One region of the Herbaspirillum sp. 1130 genome, then DNA from elsewhere that is predicted to be linked to it. Evidence: predicted binding sites of a transcription regulator. Region 1 holds the regulator's gene; each other region holds the start of a gene.
What was found. Region 1 encodes LexA, which represses DNA repair genes until DNA is damaged. Its sites were predicted from a motif close to ACTGTATNNNNATACAGT; they were not measured.
Positions count from the first base shown of each region.

Region 1 (5,570 bases):
ACAATAAAAAAGCCAGGCGAACCCGGCTTTTCTATTGCAAAACGAATTGCAGCAAACAGGCGTATTACGCTTGCTCGCCCTTGACTGCGATGGTGACATCGACCACCACGTCGGTGTGCAGAGCCACCGACACGGGGTGTTCGCCAACGGTCTTCAGCGGGCCGTTGGGCAGGCGCACTTGCGACTTCTCGACAGCAAAACCCTTCTTGCCCAGGGCTTCAGCGATGTCGAAGTTGGTCACGGAACCGAACAGACGGCCGTCAACGCCGGCCTTCTGCGACACTTCCACGGTAGCGCCAGCCAGCTTTTCGCCTTGGGCTTGGGCAGCGGCCAGCTTCTCGGCGGCAGCCTTTTCCAGGTCAGCGCGCTTGGCTTCGAATTCAGCGATGGCTGCATCGGTAGCGCGGCGGGCCTTGCGTTGGGGGATCAGGAAGTTGCGTGCGAAACCGTCCTTGACGCGCACGACATCACCCAGACCGCCGAGATTCACGATTTTTTCCAACAGAATGACTTGCATGTTTTTCTCCTATTTCTCGACGCTGATTAGGCGTTGTGCAGATCGGTGTACGGCAGCAGAGCCAGGTAACGCGCGCGCTTGATGGCGGTGTCAACTTGACGCTGGTAGTGGGCCTTGGTACCGGTCAGGCGTGCCGGCATGATCTTGCCGTTTTCCTGGACGAAGTCCTTCAGGGTGTCCACGTCCTTGTAATCGACCTGTTCAACGCCAGCGGCGGTGAAACGGCAGAATTTCTTGCGCTTGAACAGCGGGTTTTGCTGTTGGCGCTTGTTTTTCAGCTTGCTTTTATCGAACTTTTTACCGAATGCCATGGTTGGCTCCTGTATCTAAAAATTGGGTAAGGTCTGTTTGGCTACCTTGCGCCGCTCAATCCGGCGCGACCGGGCCAAAATCAACGATATGAAACACGACGCTCTTGCTGTTGCGATTCCTGCGGGCCAAAAAGCCGGTGAACCGGAAGACTTCACCCAGTGCCGCCCTGTTGAGCGCACCGGAGATTTCCCCCGCTGCCAGCGCCGCGATCTCGAATTCGACCTGACGCTTCATGCCAGCCTCCGTCTGCTCCGACTGATGCTGCAACCTGGCAGTGACAATCGGGATACCGGCCGGCGTATAACGTAGGACATCACGTTCTGCCAGGCTGGCGATGACTTGAAACTGGTTCACTCTCCGCGATGTTCGCAGCGCTTAAGCTGCCGGAGCTTCGGTACGGCTCTTGGCCGCGTCTTCCTTCTGCACTGCCTTCAGGATGGGGGAAGGACCGGTTTCGGCCTTCTTCATCTTGACGGTCAGGTGGCGCAGGACGGCGTCGTTGAACTTGAAGCCGGTTTCGATTTCAGCCAGCGTTTCGCTGTCGACTTCGATGTTCAGGCAGACGTAGTGAGCCTTGGCCAGCTTCTGGATCTGGTAAGCCAGTTGGCGACGGCCCCAATCTTCGACACGGTGGACCTTGCCGCCGCGGGTGGTGACGATGCCCTTGTAACGCTCGATCATCGCCGGCACTTGCTCGCTTTGGTCCGGGTGGACGATAAATACGATTTCATAATGACGCATGTAGACTCCTTATGGACTTATTGAAGACGCCCACCCCGGCGTCAAGACGGGTGTGGGAAGAGGAAAACCCGAGATCATACTAGGTTTCCGTCCTGACAGCAATGCCAGCGTCACGCCACTGCGGCCGCAGGGCCACAACGCGGACCCTGCACATCGCCGCCAGCGGCTCAGAACCAGATTCTTCAGTTGCGGCGCGCTCTATATAAATGAGAAAGCTTGCCTTTTCCGCCCCGGAATATGCATGTTGCCGTTGACACAAGGATTGCACCTGTATAAAAATACAGACTGTTCATCCAGACAGCCTTCCCTCCGAGAAAGGCCACCCTCATGCTCAAACTGACTGCGCGCCAGGAACAGATCCTGAACCTGATCAAGAACGCCATCGAGAACACCGGCTTCCCTCCCACGCGTGCAGAGATCGCTGCCGAGTTGGGCTTCCGTTCCGCCAACGCCGCCGAAGAGCATCTGCAGGCCCTGGCCCGCAAGGGCGCCATCGAGATTTCCCCCGGCACCTCGCGCGGCATCCGCTTGCGCGAATCAGGTACCACAGGCATCAGCACTGCACGCCAGATGGCCCTGCCCCATCCCGCCCTGATGCAGCTGAGCCTGCCGCTGATCGGGCGCGTGGCGGCGGGCTCCCCCATCCTGGCCCAGGAACACGTGGAAAAGACTTACCAGGTCGACCCGGCCATGTTCCGGGCCAAGCCCGACTACCTGCTCAAGGTGCGCGGCATGTCCATGCGCGACGCCGGCATCCTGGACGGCGACCTGCTGGCCGTGCGGCGCGCCGACCAGGCGCGCAATGGCCAGATCGTGGTGGCCCGCCTGGCTGACGAGGTCACGGTCAAGCGCTACCAGAAGAGCGGCAGCGTCATCACCCTGTTCCCCGAGAATCCGGAATTCGAGCCCATCATCGTCAAGCCGGAAGACGACCAGTTTGCACTCGAAGGACTGGCCGTGGGATTGCTGCGCAGCTGGAACTGAATTCGGAGCGGCGCGCAGGCCCGACCGCCGGAAAGACGCTGCCAGCGGCGACTGATCGCTTGTTTATGCATGAACCTCCGCTTAAAACGGAGGTTTTTTGCTTTCTATTTAGCTCTTCACCTGTGACCGGTTACGCATATCATCCTTGCTGGACAGCTATGCCCGGCGCAATGGATGCGCCCAACCAAGAGGACCCTTTTCGATGTCGACGCGCAAGAGCAGCAACAAGCACGGCAAACATATTCCGGCCCCAGCGGCCGCCAAGTCCAACCTGCAGGATCTGCTGGACGTTCGCAAATGTCTGGACCTGCTCGACAATCGCAAGACCGAGGAAGCCAAGGCGATCTGTACAGCCGTATTGGCCCGCGCCCCCAATCTGGTGTTTGCCAACCACGCACGCGGACTGATCGCCATGCAGGAAGGCCAGTTCGCGCAAGCCGAGCAATACCTGCGCAAGGCCATCGAGGCCGATCCGAACAACGCCGAATACCTCAGCAACCTGGCCGGTACGGTGCTGAGCCAGGATCGCATCGACGAGTCCATCGCCATCTACGAGCGCGCCATCGCCATCGACAAGGAAAACCGGGCGGCACGCATCGGCCTGGCCAATGCCCTGCACGAAAAGAACGATCCGGAAGCCTCGATCAAATACTTCGAGGATGCGGCCCGGCGTGAACCCAACGCACCGGGCCCGCTGTCGCACCTGGGCCGCGCCCTGATCGACGCACGGCGCTTTGACGAGGCGGTCGCCACGATTCTGAAGTCGCTCGAATACCAGATCAATTTCGCTCCCTCCCACACCGCCCTGGGCGAAGCCTTTCATGCCATGGAGATGTACAAGGAGGCCGTAGAGTCCCACAAGACCGCCATCCTGCTCGATCCCCAGGACACCTACGCCCACAACAAGATCGCCGATAGTTATCTGAAAATCAACAAGATCGAAGAAGCCCACGAACACCTGCTGCGCGTCATCGAGATCGCACCCAAGGATCCGAATGGCTACGTCAAGCTCGGTTCAAGCTACTTCAACACGGGCGACCGCTTCGACGATGCCATGCGCATGTTCAAGCAGGCCTTGGCGCTGGACCCCAAGCACGCCCTCACCTACAACAACATCGGCGCGATCCAGCACGATCATGGCGATTATGACGATGCGCTTGGCAATTTCCGCACGGCATTGGCGCTGCGGCCGAATTACCCGACCGCCAAGCACAACCTGGCACTGACCCTGTTGCTGCGCGGACAGTTCGAGGAAGGCTGGGAGTGCCACGAGAGCCGCCTCACCACCAAGGAACGCGCCCACGTCTACCGCCTGATCCACAAGCTGTTCGAGGTCATTCCGAAATGGGATGGCAAGTCCTCGCTGGCGGGCAAGCGCATCCTGCTGATGCACGAGCAAGGCTTTGGCGACAGCATCCAGTTCCTGCGCTATGCCCGCTTGCTCATGGAGCAAGGTGCCAGCGTGGCGCTGCATGTGAAGAATCCTCTGTACCGCCTGTTCCAATCCTTCACACCAGCAGTGACACTGGTGCGCGAAAGCGATCCCCTGCCACCCTGCGACTGCGCCTATGTGCTCATGAGCCTGCCCTATGCCCTGCGCACCCATAGCGTCGAGGATATCCCGCGCTATGCGGAAGGCTATCTGTCTGCCGATGCGTCGCTGGCGGCGCACTGGAAGCAGAAGATTTCCACCTTGACACGATCAGCGGACAATCTGCGCGTCGGCATCGTCTGGGGCGGCAATCCGGAGCATGGCAATGACCGCCATCGTTCGATTCCACTGGACAAATTCAAGCAATTGTTTGAAGTCCCCAAGATGGAATTCTACTCATTGCAAAAAGGCAAGCCTGCCGACGGCCTGAAGGAGTTGCCAGCCGATTGGCCCGTCTTTGACCTGGGCAATGAGTGCCAGGACTTCGCCGATACCGCTGCCGCCATCAGCAATCTTGACCTGGTTATCTGCGTGGATACTTCGGTGGCCCATCTGGCCGGAGCACTAGGCCACCCCACCTGGGTACTGCTGCCGCATGTACCCGACTGGCGGTGGCTCAACGACCGCGATGATTCCCCGTGGTATCCCGGCATGCGCCTGTTCCGCCAGCCGGCAGTCAGCGATTGGGACTCGGTCCTGAAAAAGGTTGGCGAAGAATTAACGCTGCTGCAACATAAGAAAGCCCAAGGCTGAGCTGGCTAGGAGCGCCCAGCCATTGCAGGAAACCGCCCTTCCCGGGCGGTTTTTGCTTTTCGGAACATTTTTCTTGGCCGCAACAGCAATTTTCCTAAAGTTTTTGGAATTGCCGTCGAAAAAGGATTTGCTTGGAGTTTCAAAGCACGCAGTTTTAGTTCGGAAAGCCTTGAAAAAGATTTTTTGCAAAAGCCCTAAACTTTTTCCAAGACTGCCCGATAAAGCAATCAACAGAGGTTGAAACGCCTGGGGCTCATGGGTAGAAGACCAACGTTAGGCACTGAAACTCGGATCATCGGTCTCAAATCTTAGGAGAATTAACATGGCAGCAGTCATTAATACCAATATTCCGTCGCTCAATACGCAACGGAACCTGAATTCCTCGCAGTCGTCGCTCAATACCTCGATCCAACGTCTGTCGTCCGGCCTGCGCGTCAACAGCGCCAAGGACGACGCCGCCGGCCTGGCCATCGCCGACCGCATGAACTCCCAGGTCAAGGGCCTGGCAGTTGCACAACGTAACGCCAACGACGGTATCTCGATGGCGCAAACCGCTGAAGGCGCTCTGTCGACCGTCGGCGACAACCTGCAGCGTATGCGTGAACTGGCTGTGCAAGCAGCCAACGGCACCAACAGCGCACAAGACCGCAAGACCCTGAACGACGAATACACCCAGCTGTCGCAGGAAGTGTTCCGTGTTCTGAACGGCACCAGCTTCAACGGCCAGAACCTGTTCACCGGTGTTGGTCAAGGCGCATCGGCCGGTACCGGCTCGAACGCTTCGAACGTGTCGGCTTCCCTGACCCTGTCGTTCCAGGTCGGCGCCAACGT
Region 1 is NZ_JAFICQ010000001.1:199,861-205,430, reverse strand. Features, by position in the region: gene rplI (50S ribosomal protein L9) at 65-517, opposite strand; gene rpsR (30S ribosomal protein S18) at 544-828, opposite strand; gene priB (primosomal replication protein N) at 884-1,183, opposite strand; gene rpsF (30S ribosomal protein S6) at 1,205-1,570, opposite strand; gene lexA (transcriptional repressor LexA) at 1,898-2,554, shown strand; gene JOD78_RS00990 (tetratricopeptide repeat protein) at 2,757-4,739, shown strand; gene JOD78_RS00985 (flagellin) at 5,062-5,570, shown strand, end outside.

Region 2 (5,570 bases), on a different contig from region 1:
CCGCCATCGGCAAGGAATTCGCACCGCCGGCATTGCGCGCCGGGCTGGGCAACTATGCGGTGCTCGGGCGCGAGGCGGCTGCCGTCATTCCGCACGCGACCTTGGTGGTATTCCCCGGCGCTGGTCACGCACCGCAGATGCAGATGCCGGAGTTGTTTCATGCGCAGTTGCTCAAGCGGCTTGCGCCCGAAGGCGGGCGCTGAACCGCAGATGGACAGATGGTTGCGGTTGTTGCCTTACACGATCTTCATTCAAGGATAAGACGATGGAACGCTGGATCGCCTACGCATTCATTTCCATGGCCTTTGCAGGCTTCACCTCGGTCATCGCCAAACTCGGCTTGACCGGCATCTCCAGCGATCTGGGATTGGCCATCCGGACCTGCTTCGTGTTTGTCTTCGTGCTCATGTTCGCCGCTGCTGTCGTGCCGGCCGCGCAGTTGAGCGCGGTCACCTGGCAGAACGTCCTCTGGCTCGGCCTGTCGGGTGTGACCACCGCCGTCTCCTGGGTGTTCTACTACAAGGCCATCAAGGCGGGGGACGTCTCCACCGTGGCGCTGATCGACAAGGGCAGTGTCATCGTGGCCTTGCTGATGGCGGTCTGGATTCTCAATGAAGTCATCACGCCCGCCAAGCTGATCGGGGCCGCGCTCATTGCTGCGGGATTGCTGGTGATTTCCCGCGGCTAGGCCAAGCTGCACGGCCCGCCCGGCACGCCTTACTTCACCCCCGCCGAGACGGCCATCCGGTCAAAATCCGCATCCAGCTTCTGCAGCGATCCTGCAATGCGCTGCTGCCGGGCCTTGATCCATGCGTCCTGCTGCGCCACGCGCGCAGTGGCCTCGCGCAGCATGCGGTCCATCTCGGCCGGTTGCGGACCGCCGACGGTGGCACGATTGCGCACGATCGCCACCGGATCGAGGGTGCTGCGAAACTCCTGTTCCGACATCGGCAGGGCCTGGGGGAATTCCGAATTCAGCACCGCTTCGTGATAGATGCGCTGCGCCTGGTCATAAGGAAACTCCAGCGGCCGGATGTTGTTGGCCTTGGCATACTCCACCACTTCCGAAGCGAAGTGATGGCCCACGCGGAAGGGCAGCTTGTACTTGCGCATGAGCACGTCGGCCAGTTCCTGGGACGCGGTCCAGTCGCTGTTGAGTTCTTCCAGCGCGCGTTTCGGATCGATCACCAGCGCGCCCAGGATGCTTTCCCAGTTCTTCAGGACCTTGACCGTATTGAGCACCATCTCCTTGTTGGGCTTCACGTCCTTGGCATCGCTCATGCCGGGCGGGATGTTGTGCGCCACGATGGCCACGCCCATGCCCTCGGCAATCACCATCGAGGCATCGCGCCGGGTGCTGTTGAGCAGGCCCGGATTGCGCTTCTGCGGCATGGCCGACGACACGTAAGTATTGGCCCCTCCCTCCTGCAACAGGATCCACGGACGCGGCTGCGCATATTGCGTCATCACGTCCTGGATGAAGGCGCCGGCATGCAGGGCAATGGAAGAGACCACCGCGCCCGCTTCCACCGGACCATCCACCGCCGACAGTTGCGCCGCGTCATAGGCGTTGTCGACGATGGCGGCAAAGCCCAGGTAGTCGGCCATGCGCTGGCGGTTCAACGGCCAGCTGGTGCCGTTGAGCACTGTGGTGCCCATGGCCGAGCGGTCCAGCCGCCCATAGGCTTCGCGCAGGCGCTGGGCATCGCGGTCCAGTGCGGCGGCAAAGCCCAGCAGGTAGTGGCCGTAGCTGTTGGGTTGCGCCGCCACCCCATTGGTGTAGTTGGGCACGATGGTGTCACGCTGGCTGGCGGCCAGTCGGACCAGCGCCGCCGTGGTGGCGTTGAGCTGGTTGGCCAGCGTCAGCAGGTCTTCGCGCAGGATGGCCGCGCGCAGCGTGGCCAGCATGTCCTGGCTGGAACGGCCGGCGTGCAGCAGCGTGATCTGCGGACCGGCCGCCTGGATCAGCAGCGGCTCGAAGGTGATCACCAGCGTCGGACGCTTGGCACCCGGCAGCTCGCCATCGGCCAGCACCTTGCGGATGCCCTTGACGACCAGCGGGGTCATCGACTTGTCCAGCAAGCCTTCGTCGGTGTTGATCACGGCCGTGGCCTTGTTGATTTCGCCGAGCCAGAAGAATTCATCATGGCGCGGCGTCTGCTGCGCGTGCAAGGGCGCGGCGCAAGCCAGCAGGGCAGCGGACAGCGCGACGGCGAGGGTGGAAAGCTTGGGCAAGGCGGTCTCCTGGAAGTGTTGATTGGTCTGTGCAGGGCGACTATCTTAGCGGGCAATCGCGATTCAGGTTGAAGGTGAACAGAGCCTGATATTTCAGGTATCTCGTCTCCAAAGTGTAGTTATTGGCATCTACGCGATATACTGTGCATCCATACAGTTCCTTTCCTGCCTGCTTTTCGCCGCAATGCCCGCCATCCCCGATCACCGTTTCTACTACCTGAGCAATTTCCAGCAGGCGCTGGATTGGCTGGGGCAGCGCTATGCCGACCTGCTGCAGGACGAGGAGCGCGATTTCCTGCTGCGTTTCCCGGCCTTGCCGCTGGCTGCGCGGGCGCTGTTCGTGCGCATGATGATGCGCAAGGGCGAGCACTTCCGCGCCAGCCGTCTGGCTTATCCGGAGATCGGCTGCCCGCTGCAGGCGTCCCGCGATCTGCCGCCCGAATGGGTGGAGCAGGATGCGCCGCTGTCGCTGGCCCAGGTCTTCGCGCTGGCGACCAAGCCGGAGCTGCTGCGCTGGTTCGGCGTGCGCGGTGGACTCAGGACGGCGCGCAAGGACAGCTTGCTGGCGGCACTGGAAAGCGATCCCCTTCATGCCGCGCCGCGCTGCCTGTCGCAATGGATAGCGCCGGGGCAGGGCGGGGAAGCGGTCCTGCGCATGCGGGTTGGCGGCCTGTGTGAACGTTTGCGTTTGATGTTCTTCGGCAACCTGCGCCAGGACTGGAGCGAATTCGTGCTGGCCGATCTGGGTACGCTGCGCTATGAACAGATCGCCCTTTCTGCCGAGGCGCGCGGTTTTCGCAGCCGCACCGACATTGATCTTTACCTGCAACTGCAGGCCTGCAAGCAACGCTTCGAGGCCGGTGACGAGGTCGCTGCGGTGCTCGACGCGCTACCCGCGGAGCGCTTCGACAATCCCTGGCTGGAGAGCCGCCGTGAACGCCTGCTGTTCCAGCTCGGCCAGCATTGCGAGAAGGCCGGCGACTGGCTACAGGCGCAGCAGATCTACGCCGCCTGCCGTTATCCCGGCGCACGGGCACGCGCCATCCGCGTGCTGGAAAAACTGGGCCGCTTCGGTCCCGCGCAGGCCCTGCTGACGATCGCCCGGCAATCGCCCGAGAGCGAGGCGGAACGCCAGCAACTGCTGCGCATCGCGCCGCGCCTGGCGCGCCAGCTGGGTTTGCCGCCGGCGCTGCGGCCGCGCCCCGCCGTGGTCGATCAGATCGAGCTCGTGTTGCCGGCCGAGGGCGGCCGCGTCGAGCGGGCGGTGCAGTTGCATTTGCAGCGGGCTGATGCGCCGGTGTTCTATGTCGAAAACGCGCTGGCCAATGCCCTGTTCGGCTTGCTGTGCTGGGAAGCGCTGTTCGCGCCCATTCCCGGCGCCTTCTTCCATCCCTTCCAGCGCGAGCCGGCCGATCTCTTGAGCGCCGATTTCGCGGCGCGTCGGCGCGATGTGCTGGCGCGCTGCTTGCGCCGCTTCGATGACGGCAGCTACCGTGCGCATCTCCTTGCCATCCATGAGGCCAAGCACGGCCTGCAAACGCCCTTCGTGGCCTGGGGCTGGGTCACGCGCGAGCTGCTGGTGATGGCGCTGGACTGTATCCCCGCTGCACATCTGAAGCTGTGGTGCCTGCGCATCCTTGACGACATTCGAGAGAACCGCAACGGCTTCCCCGACCTGATCCAGTTCTGGCCGCAGCAAGGGCGCTATCGCATGGTCGAAGTCAAAGGCCCGGGCGACCGCCTGCAGGACAACCAGCGCCGCTGGCTGGACTACTGTGCGCAACACGCCATGCCGGTGGCGGTGTGCTACCTGCAATGGGAACAGGCGGCAGCATGAACGAGGCGCTCTCGGCCGGCGCTGCGCAAGAGCAGTCCGCACCGCGCTACACCGTCTCGGTTCGTGCACTGTGCGAATTCACCGCCAAGCAGGGCGATCTCGATCTGCGCTTCACGCCCACACCCACCGCCCAGGAAGGCATCGCCGGTCACGCCATCGTGGCGCAGCGGCGCGGGGAAGGCTACCTGAGCGAAGTGACGCTCTCGGCCGATCATGGCGCGCTGCATGTGCGCGGACGCGCCGATGGCTATGACCCCGCGCGCCAGCTGCTGGAAGAAGTGAAGACTTATCGCGGCCAGCTCTCCAGCCTGCCCGACAATCATCGCCACCTGCACTGGGCGCAACTGCGGGTCTATGGCCACCTGATGTGCGAGCGGGAAGGGCTGGCGCGCATCCATTTGGCGCTGGTGTATTTCGACATCGGCAGCCAGCAGGAAACGGTACTGGAAGAAACCCGCAGCCGCGAGGAACTGGCTACGCTCTTTGCTGCACAATGCGAGCGCTTCATGCGCTGGGCCGAACAGGAGCTGGCGCACCGCGCGGCGCGTGATACGGCCTTGCAGGCGCTGCGCTTTCCGCACGGCGATTTCCGTCCCGGTCAGCGGCAACTGGCGGAGGCGGTATTTCGCGCGCAGACGGGCCGGCGCAGCCTGCTGGCGCAGGCACCGACCGGCATCGGCAAGACGCTGGGCACCTTGTTCCCGGCCCTCAAGGCCGCCCCGGCGCAGCGGCTGGACAAGATCCTCTTCCTCGCGGCCAAGACCCCCGGCCGGCAACTGGCGCTGGATGCCGCCGCCACCTTGAAGGATCACGGCGAACTGCCGCTCCGCGTGCTGGAACTGTGCGCACGCGACAAGGCCTGCGAATATCCGGACCGGCTGTGCCGGGGCGATTCCTGTCCGCTGGCGCAGGGCTTCTACGACCGCCTGCCTGCCGCCCGCGCGGCCTGCCTCTCGCAGCCGCTGCTGGATCGCGAACATCTGCGCAGCGTGGCCCTGCAGCATCAGGTCTGTCCCTACTACCTGGGCAGCGAGATGACGCGCTGGAGCGATGTCATCGTCGGCGATTACAACTACTGGTTCGATGGCGGTGCCATGCTCTACGGCATGGCGCAGGCGCATGACTGGCGCGTGAGCGTGCTGGCCGACGAGGCCCACAACCTGGTCTCGCGGGCGCGTAGCATGTACAGCGCGCAACTGAGCCGGGCAGCGCTGCGGGCCGCGCGCGCCGTGGCCCCGCCGGCCGTGGCCAAGCCGCTGGAACGGCTGGGCCGCGCCTGGACCGCCGCCGGCAAGAAAGCCGACTTGCCCTATCAGGTGCTGGAAGCGCCGCCGGCCAAGTTCGTCGAGGCACTCAGCAGCAGCGTGGGCGCCATCAGCGATTTCCTGGCGCAGGTGGCGGTGCCGCTGGATCCGCCGCTGCGCGATTTCTACTTCGATGCCATGGCCTTCGTGCGGCTGGCCGAATCCTTCGGCCCGCACTCGCTGTTTGATCTCAC
Region 2 is NZ_JAFICQ010000003.1:111,205-116,774, forward strand. Features, by position in the region: gene JOD78_RS14190 (alpha/beta hydrolase) at 1-203, shown strand, start outside; gene JOD78_RS14195 (EamA family transporter) at 266-688, shown strand; gene JOD78_RS14200 (lyase family protein) at 718-2,235, opposite strand; gene JOD78_RS14205 (VRR-NUC domain-containing protein) at 2,420-4,072, shown strand; gene JOD78_RS14210 (ATP-dependent DNA helicase) at 4,069-5,570, shown strand, end outside.
Region 2: JOD78_RS14205 (VRR-NUC domain-containing protein) is a predicted target of LexA. The motif match lies at 2,376-2,393, and genes of this name have one in related genera.

Region 3 (5,570 bases), on a different contig from region 1:
GCATGTGGCCGCAGGCTCGAACGGGGGGCATTCCATGGCGGCCGATGGCCGTCATGTCCTCATGCAGAGATGCAGAGGTGCAGAGATGTACAGATGCAGTTGTGTAGAGGAGACGGGATGCGGCCCTTCAGTCATGTAGTCCTCTGCAGGAGTGGCAGACCGGCCAGGCAGAGAGAGGAGGACGAGGAGGACGATGAGGCCACGGAGAAGATGCGTCTCCGTACGCGCCTCATCGATTTACGGCAGGCACAGTTCGAACAGCGCACCACCATCCGGATGATTGGACAGGCGCGCTTCGCCATGCCGGGTCTCCTTGTTGTGGGCGGTGGCAATGGCATTGCACAGGTCCATGCCCAACCCGGTGGACGGCTTCTTTTCCTGGGTGCCGATGCCGGGGCCATCGTCGCGCACCGTGAAGATCACGCCGCCTTCCGGATGCTTGCGGCAGCCCAGCGCGATCTGCGAGCGAGCAAAGCGGCTGGCATTCTGCAGCGCCGCTTCCAGCGCCAGCGCCACCAGGTGTTCATCGAAGAAGCCGATCACCGGCATGTCGGTTTCGTCCACCTGCAGGGCGATGTCGTTGCTGCGGGAGACGCCGTGCTCGCGCACCAGGGCATCGAGGAAGTCCAGCGGCGAGACCGCCTCGACCTGCGCGCGCAGGCCCTGGGAATCGGCCTTGTAGAGGGTCAGGAAGGCGATCAGCTTTTCCTGCAGGGCCAGGCAGGTGACATGGGCCTGCTGCACGCGCGGCACGTCGTCGGACAGGCGGCGCAATTCCCCCTCCAGCACGCCCAGGGAGTTTTTGATGTCGTGAATGATGATCGCGGCAAGCTTGGGATCCATGGTCAGCTCTTCGGGGCTACTTTGGTCAGGGTGTCGCGCAGGAATTTGTGCATCTTCGCGACTCTATCGTTGCCGGGAATCAGGCGGTCCAGGGTGGCCAGGTAGCGGCGCACGCGCTTGACGTATTCTTCGTTCCAGCCGCGCTGGCTCATCCACAGCAGATGCAGCTGGGCGGCCGCCAGCAGCACGCCGGTGTTCTCCGGCATGCTGGCCAGCGCCTCTTCCAGCCGCGCCAGCGACTCGTCGGGCTTGGCGCTGCGCATGAGGGCATTGGCTTCGGCGATGATGCTCATGCAGTGCTTGACGGCACCGTCGATGAGCTCTTCGGCCAGGTTGGCGCGGCCGGTATCGGCCAGCACCTTGCGCGCCAGCATCTGCAGGGTCTTGTTCTCGTGGTCGGACTTGACGGCTTCGGCGATGAGCTTGGCGCCTTCCTCATCCTTGCCCATCGAGAAGGCCGCCTTGGCCAGGGCCAGGGTGGCGGTGTCCGAGGCTTCCTTGCCGGCCGCCTGGCGGGCCGTCTCGAAGGCTTGCTGGGCCGAGATGGTGTCGCCCAGCTGGACGTAGGCCTGGGCCTGCACGGCGGCCTGCGCGGAGACGAAGAGGTTGGATTCCTCGTAGCGGCGCGGCGCGCTTTCCAGCAAACGCAGCGCGGCATCCGGGTCGCCGCTGTCGATGTGCACCTGGGCCAGCGAGAGCAGGTCGGTCGGTTGCGCGGTGAGCGAACCCTTGGTGTGCTTCAGCACCTTGTCATAAGCCTCGCGCGCCTGGTCGAGATGGCCGCTGCGGTAGGCCACGTCGCCCACCAGGCGGCTGCGGCGCGCCGAGGGGATGATCTCGGAAGACTTGGTCAGCGCCTCCAGCGCGCCTTCCTGGTTGCCCTGGGCTTCGTCGATCTGCGCCATAAGGTCGTAGGCGGCGATGAACTGCTTGTTCTGCGCCAGTACGTCCTGCACGATCAAGCGCGCATCATCCATCTGGCCGGCCACGATGTTGCAGCGGGCCAGGCCGATCTTGGCCCACACCAGGTCGTCGCGCATGGCCAGGGCCTGCTTGTAGACCTCGCGCGCTTCGTCGATGCGGCGCTGTTCGATCAGCAGCGTGCCCTTGGTCTTCATGATCTCGACGATCCACTTGGGCGCCGACTTGAGCACGTTGTCGCATTCGATGATGGCGCCGGTGATGTCCTTGCGCTTCATCTTCTCGGTCACCGGCAGCATGGCGTGCTGCTTTTCCAGCAGGCGGTCCACGCGTTCGGCGATGCGGCTGGCCGTCAGCGGCTTCAACATGTAGGCGTCGGGCTGGAACTCGGCGGCGCTGGCCACCAGGTTGTAGCCGCTCTCGGCCGTCACCATGATGAACATGCAGGTCGGCGAGAGCATGTTCTGGGTGCGGAAGAACTCCAGCAGCTGCTGCCCGTTGCTTTCCTTGTTGAGGTTGTAGTCGCAGATGATCAGGTCATAGGTGCCGGACTGCACGAAGCGGATGGCTTCATCGGGCGTGGCAGCCTGGTCGACCTTGGTCACGCCGAGCTGCCCGAGGTGCATGCGAATGTTCTGGCGCATCGTCGGCATGTCGTCGATGACCAGGCAGCGCAGGGCGCTGATGTGGCTGAAGGGCACTAAACTCATGAGAACGGTCTGTAAAGCGATCTGTAAGGCGATCTGTTCGGGATTGCGGAATGCCGTGGGCCGAATAATTGCCGCGGCGCAATATCGTGCGAGATGACGACTATTGATACCAATTTGGCCATTGCTGACGAATTATTCCCCCCAACTCGCGAGTGTGCCGTTTTTTTTCCTTCCATGCATCATTCCTCTGCGATTTATGAAGTTTTTGGAAGGTCTGCCTCTCGTATAATTGTGGTTTTCGCCCACGGATGGAATTTGGGCCGACAAAAACGCTTGCACTAAGCACTGTTTTTTTATACAGTATCGCTCTATCGGGGCGGTCATCCACTGCCCCCCGGGCAACACCCGCGGCCTGCCAGCGATGGCCAGCCACCGCGAGCAAGATCCAAGCAACATTCAAGCAACATCAGCAAGACTCCCCCTGACACCCGTCTTCACGACATTTTGCCGAGAGAGATTTATGGACGACAAAAAAGCTGCGAACAACTCTGAAAAGAGCAAGGCGCTGGCCGCCGCGTTGGCACAGATTGAAAAGCAGTTTGGCAAGGGCTCGGTGATGCGCATGGAAGATGGCGTCATCGCTGAGGAAATCCAGTCCGTGTCCACCGGCTCCCTGGGCCTGGACATCGCCCTGGGCATCGGCGGCCTGCCGCGCGGCCGCGTGATCGAAATCTACGGTCCGGAATCCTCGGGCAAGACCACCCTGACCCTGCAATCGATTGCCGAAATGCAGAAGCTGGGCGGCACCTGCGCCTTCATCGACGCCGAGCACGCGCTGGATGTCACCTACGCGCAAAAGCTGGGCGTGAACCTGAACGACCTGCTGATCTCGCAGCCCGACACCGGCGAACAAGCCCTGGAAATCTGCGACGCCCTGGTGCGCTCCGGTGCGGTGGACCTGATCGTGGTCGACTCCGTGGCCGCGCTGACCCCCAAGGCTGAAATCGAAGGCGACATGGGCGATTCCCTGCCGGGCCTGCAAGCCCGCCTGATGTCGCAGGCGCTGCGCAAGCTCACCGGCAGCATCAACCGCACCAACACCACCGTGATCTTCATCAACCAGATCCGCATGAAGATCGGTGTCATGTTCGGCAACCCGGAAACCACCACCGGCGGTAACGCGCTGAAGTTTTACGCTTCCGTGCGCCTGGACATCCGCCGCACCGGTTCGATCAAGTCGGGTGATGAAGTCATCGGCAGCGAAACCAAGGTCAAGGTCGTCAAGAACAAGGTTGCGCCCCCGTTCCGCGAAGCCCACTTCGACATCCTGTATGGCGAAGGCACTTCCCGCGAAGGCGAGATCCTGGACCTGGGTTCGGAACACAAGGTGGTCGAGAAGTCCGGTGCCTGGTACAGCTACAACGGCGAGCGCATCGGCCAGGGCAAGGACAATGCCCGTAACTACCTGAAGGAACATCCGGAGCTGGCTCGCGAGATCGAGAACAAGGTCCGTGTCGCCCTGGGCGTGCCGGAACTGGCCGGTGGCGAAGCGGAAGCCAAGGCTTCCTGAATCCGCGCTTAAAGGATTCAAGCGCCATCGCGGCGACAGGGTTTGCCTGAGCCCTGGGTGTCGTGATGGTGGCTTGTTTATCTCGCTGGTGCCGTGCTGTGTTGGCGGTCTCAGGGGGAGGTAATACCGCAGTACAGCAAGTTCGCAACATGCCAAGACCGCCGATCAGCCTGAAAGCAAGGGCGCTCAAATATCTCTCTTCACGTGAGCATAGTCGCCAGGAACTTGCGCGTAAGCTTGCCCCTTACGCGCAAGAGGGCGATGACATCGAAGAGCTCCTGCAATGGCTGGAGCAGTCCCGTTTCCTTTCCCAGGAACGTTTTTCCGAATCGCTCGTGCATCGCCGCTCGGCGCGCTACGGCAATCAGCGCATCATCTCCGAACTTCACGGCCATGGCATTGAAGGTGAAGCCATCGCCGAACTGAAGGCCGATCTGGCCGCCGGGGAGGGCGAGCGTGCCGCGCAGGTGCTGCGGCGCAAGTACGCCGCACCGCCCGAGGATGCCGAGACCCGCGCCAAACAGATGCGCTTCCTCCAGCAGCGCGGTTTTTCCCATCGCAGCATCCGCGAAGCCTTCCAGACCGCCTGGGCCGACGACGAAGAGTCTGCCTGAACCCAAGCTGCATCCAGCAGGGCCGGCCCGGCCAAGCACATTTTTCCCGCGTTTTCCTCGAAATCTCCCACCGGCGTGCGGCCTTGTCCTGCCCGATGGTAATTCCTGCGCATTGCGCCCGGTGTTAGCGCTACCGGCCAACAGGCCGTTTGTCGTGTGCTAGAATTCGGAAGTTTTTGCTGCGGCGCGCAAGCCTGAGGAGATACCGCGTGTTGCCGGTTTGTTAAAACGGCGCAACGGTGCAAGGCCCACGTCAGGAGCAGGAATGGATAATGCGAACGCTTCGGCGCAAGCTGGTGCGTTTCGACTATCAGACCAACTAAAGCAGACGGCATGCATATGCCCAATTCGACGAATTCACTCGCAACCCGCGCAGCTCACGCCTGCGCCCGACTCCATCCGGCAACGGATGCGACCCCCGCCTGCGGGTTGCAGTCTGCTTTCTGGTCGGCCGGCTCAATGCCGGCTTCCGAATTTCAATCCGGCAAGTTTCATTCATTCAGTGTCTAAAGGGAAGCTCCCATGAAAATCCATGAGTATCAGGGTAAAGAAATCCTGCGCCAGTTCGGCGTAACCGTGCCGCGCGGCATTCCTTGCATGTCGGTCGACGAAGTCGAAGCGGCTGCCCAGAAGCTCGGCGGCCCGGTGTGGGTCGTCAAGGCCCAGATCCATGCAGGCGGCCGCGGCAAGGGCGGTGGCGTGAAGGTGGCCAAGTCCATCGAGCAGGTCAAGGAATACGCCAACCAGATCATGGGCATGCAGCTGATCACCCACCAGACCGGCGCTGAAGGCCAGAAGGTGCGTCGCCTGCTGATCGAAGAAGGCGCGGACATCAAGAAGGAACTGTACGTTTCCCTGGTCACCGACCGCGTCTCGCAGAAGGTCGTCCTGATGGCCTCCAGCGAAGGCGGCATGGACATCGAAGAAGTTGCCCACAGCAACCCGGAAAAGATCCACAACGTCATCATCGAC
Region 3 is NZ_JAFICQ010000002.1:540,657-546,226, forward strand. Features, by position in the region: gene JOD78_RS11250 (ATP-binding protein) at 238-843, opposite strand; gene JOD78_RS11255 (response regulator) at 846-2,474, opposite strand; gene recA (recombinase RecA) at 2,935-3,984, shown strand; gene recX (recombination regulator RecX) at 4,134-4,598, shown strand; gene sucC (ADP-forming succinate--CoA ligase subunit beta) at 5,121-5,570, shown strand, end outside.
Region 3: recA (recombinase RecA) is a predicted target of LexA. The motif match lies at 2,759-2,776, and genes of this name have one in related genera.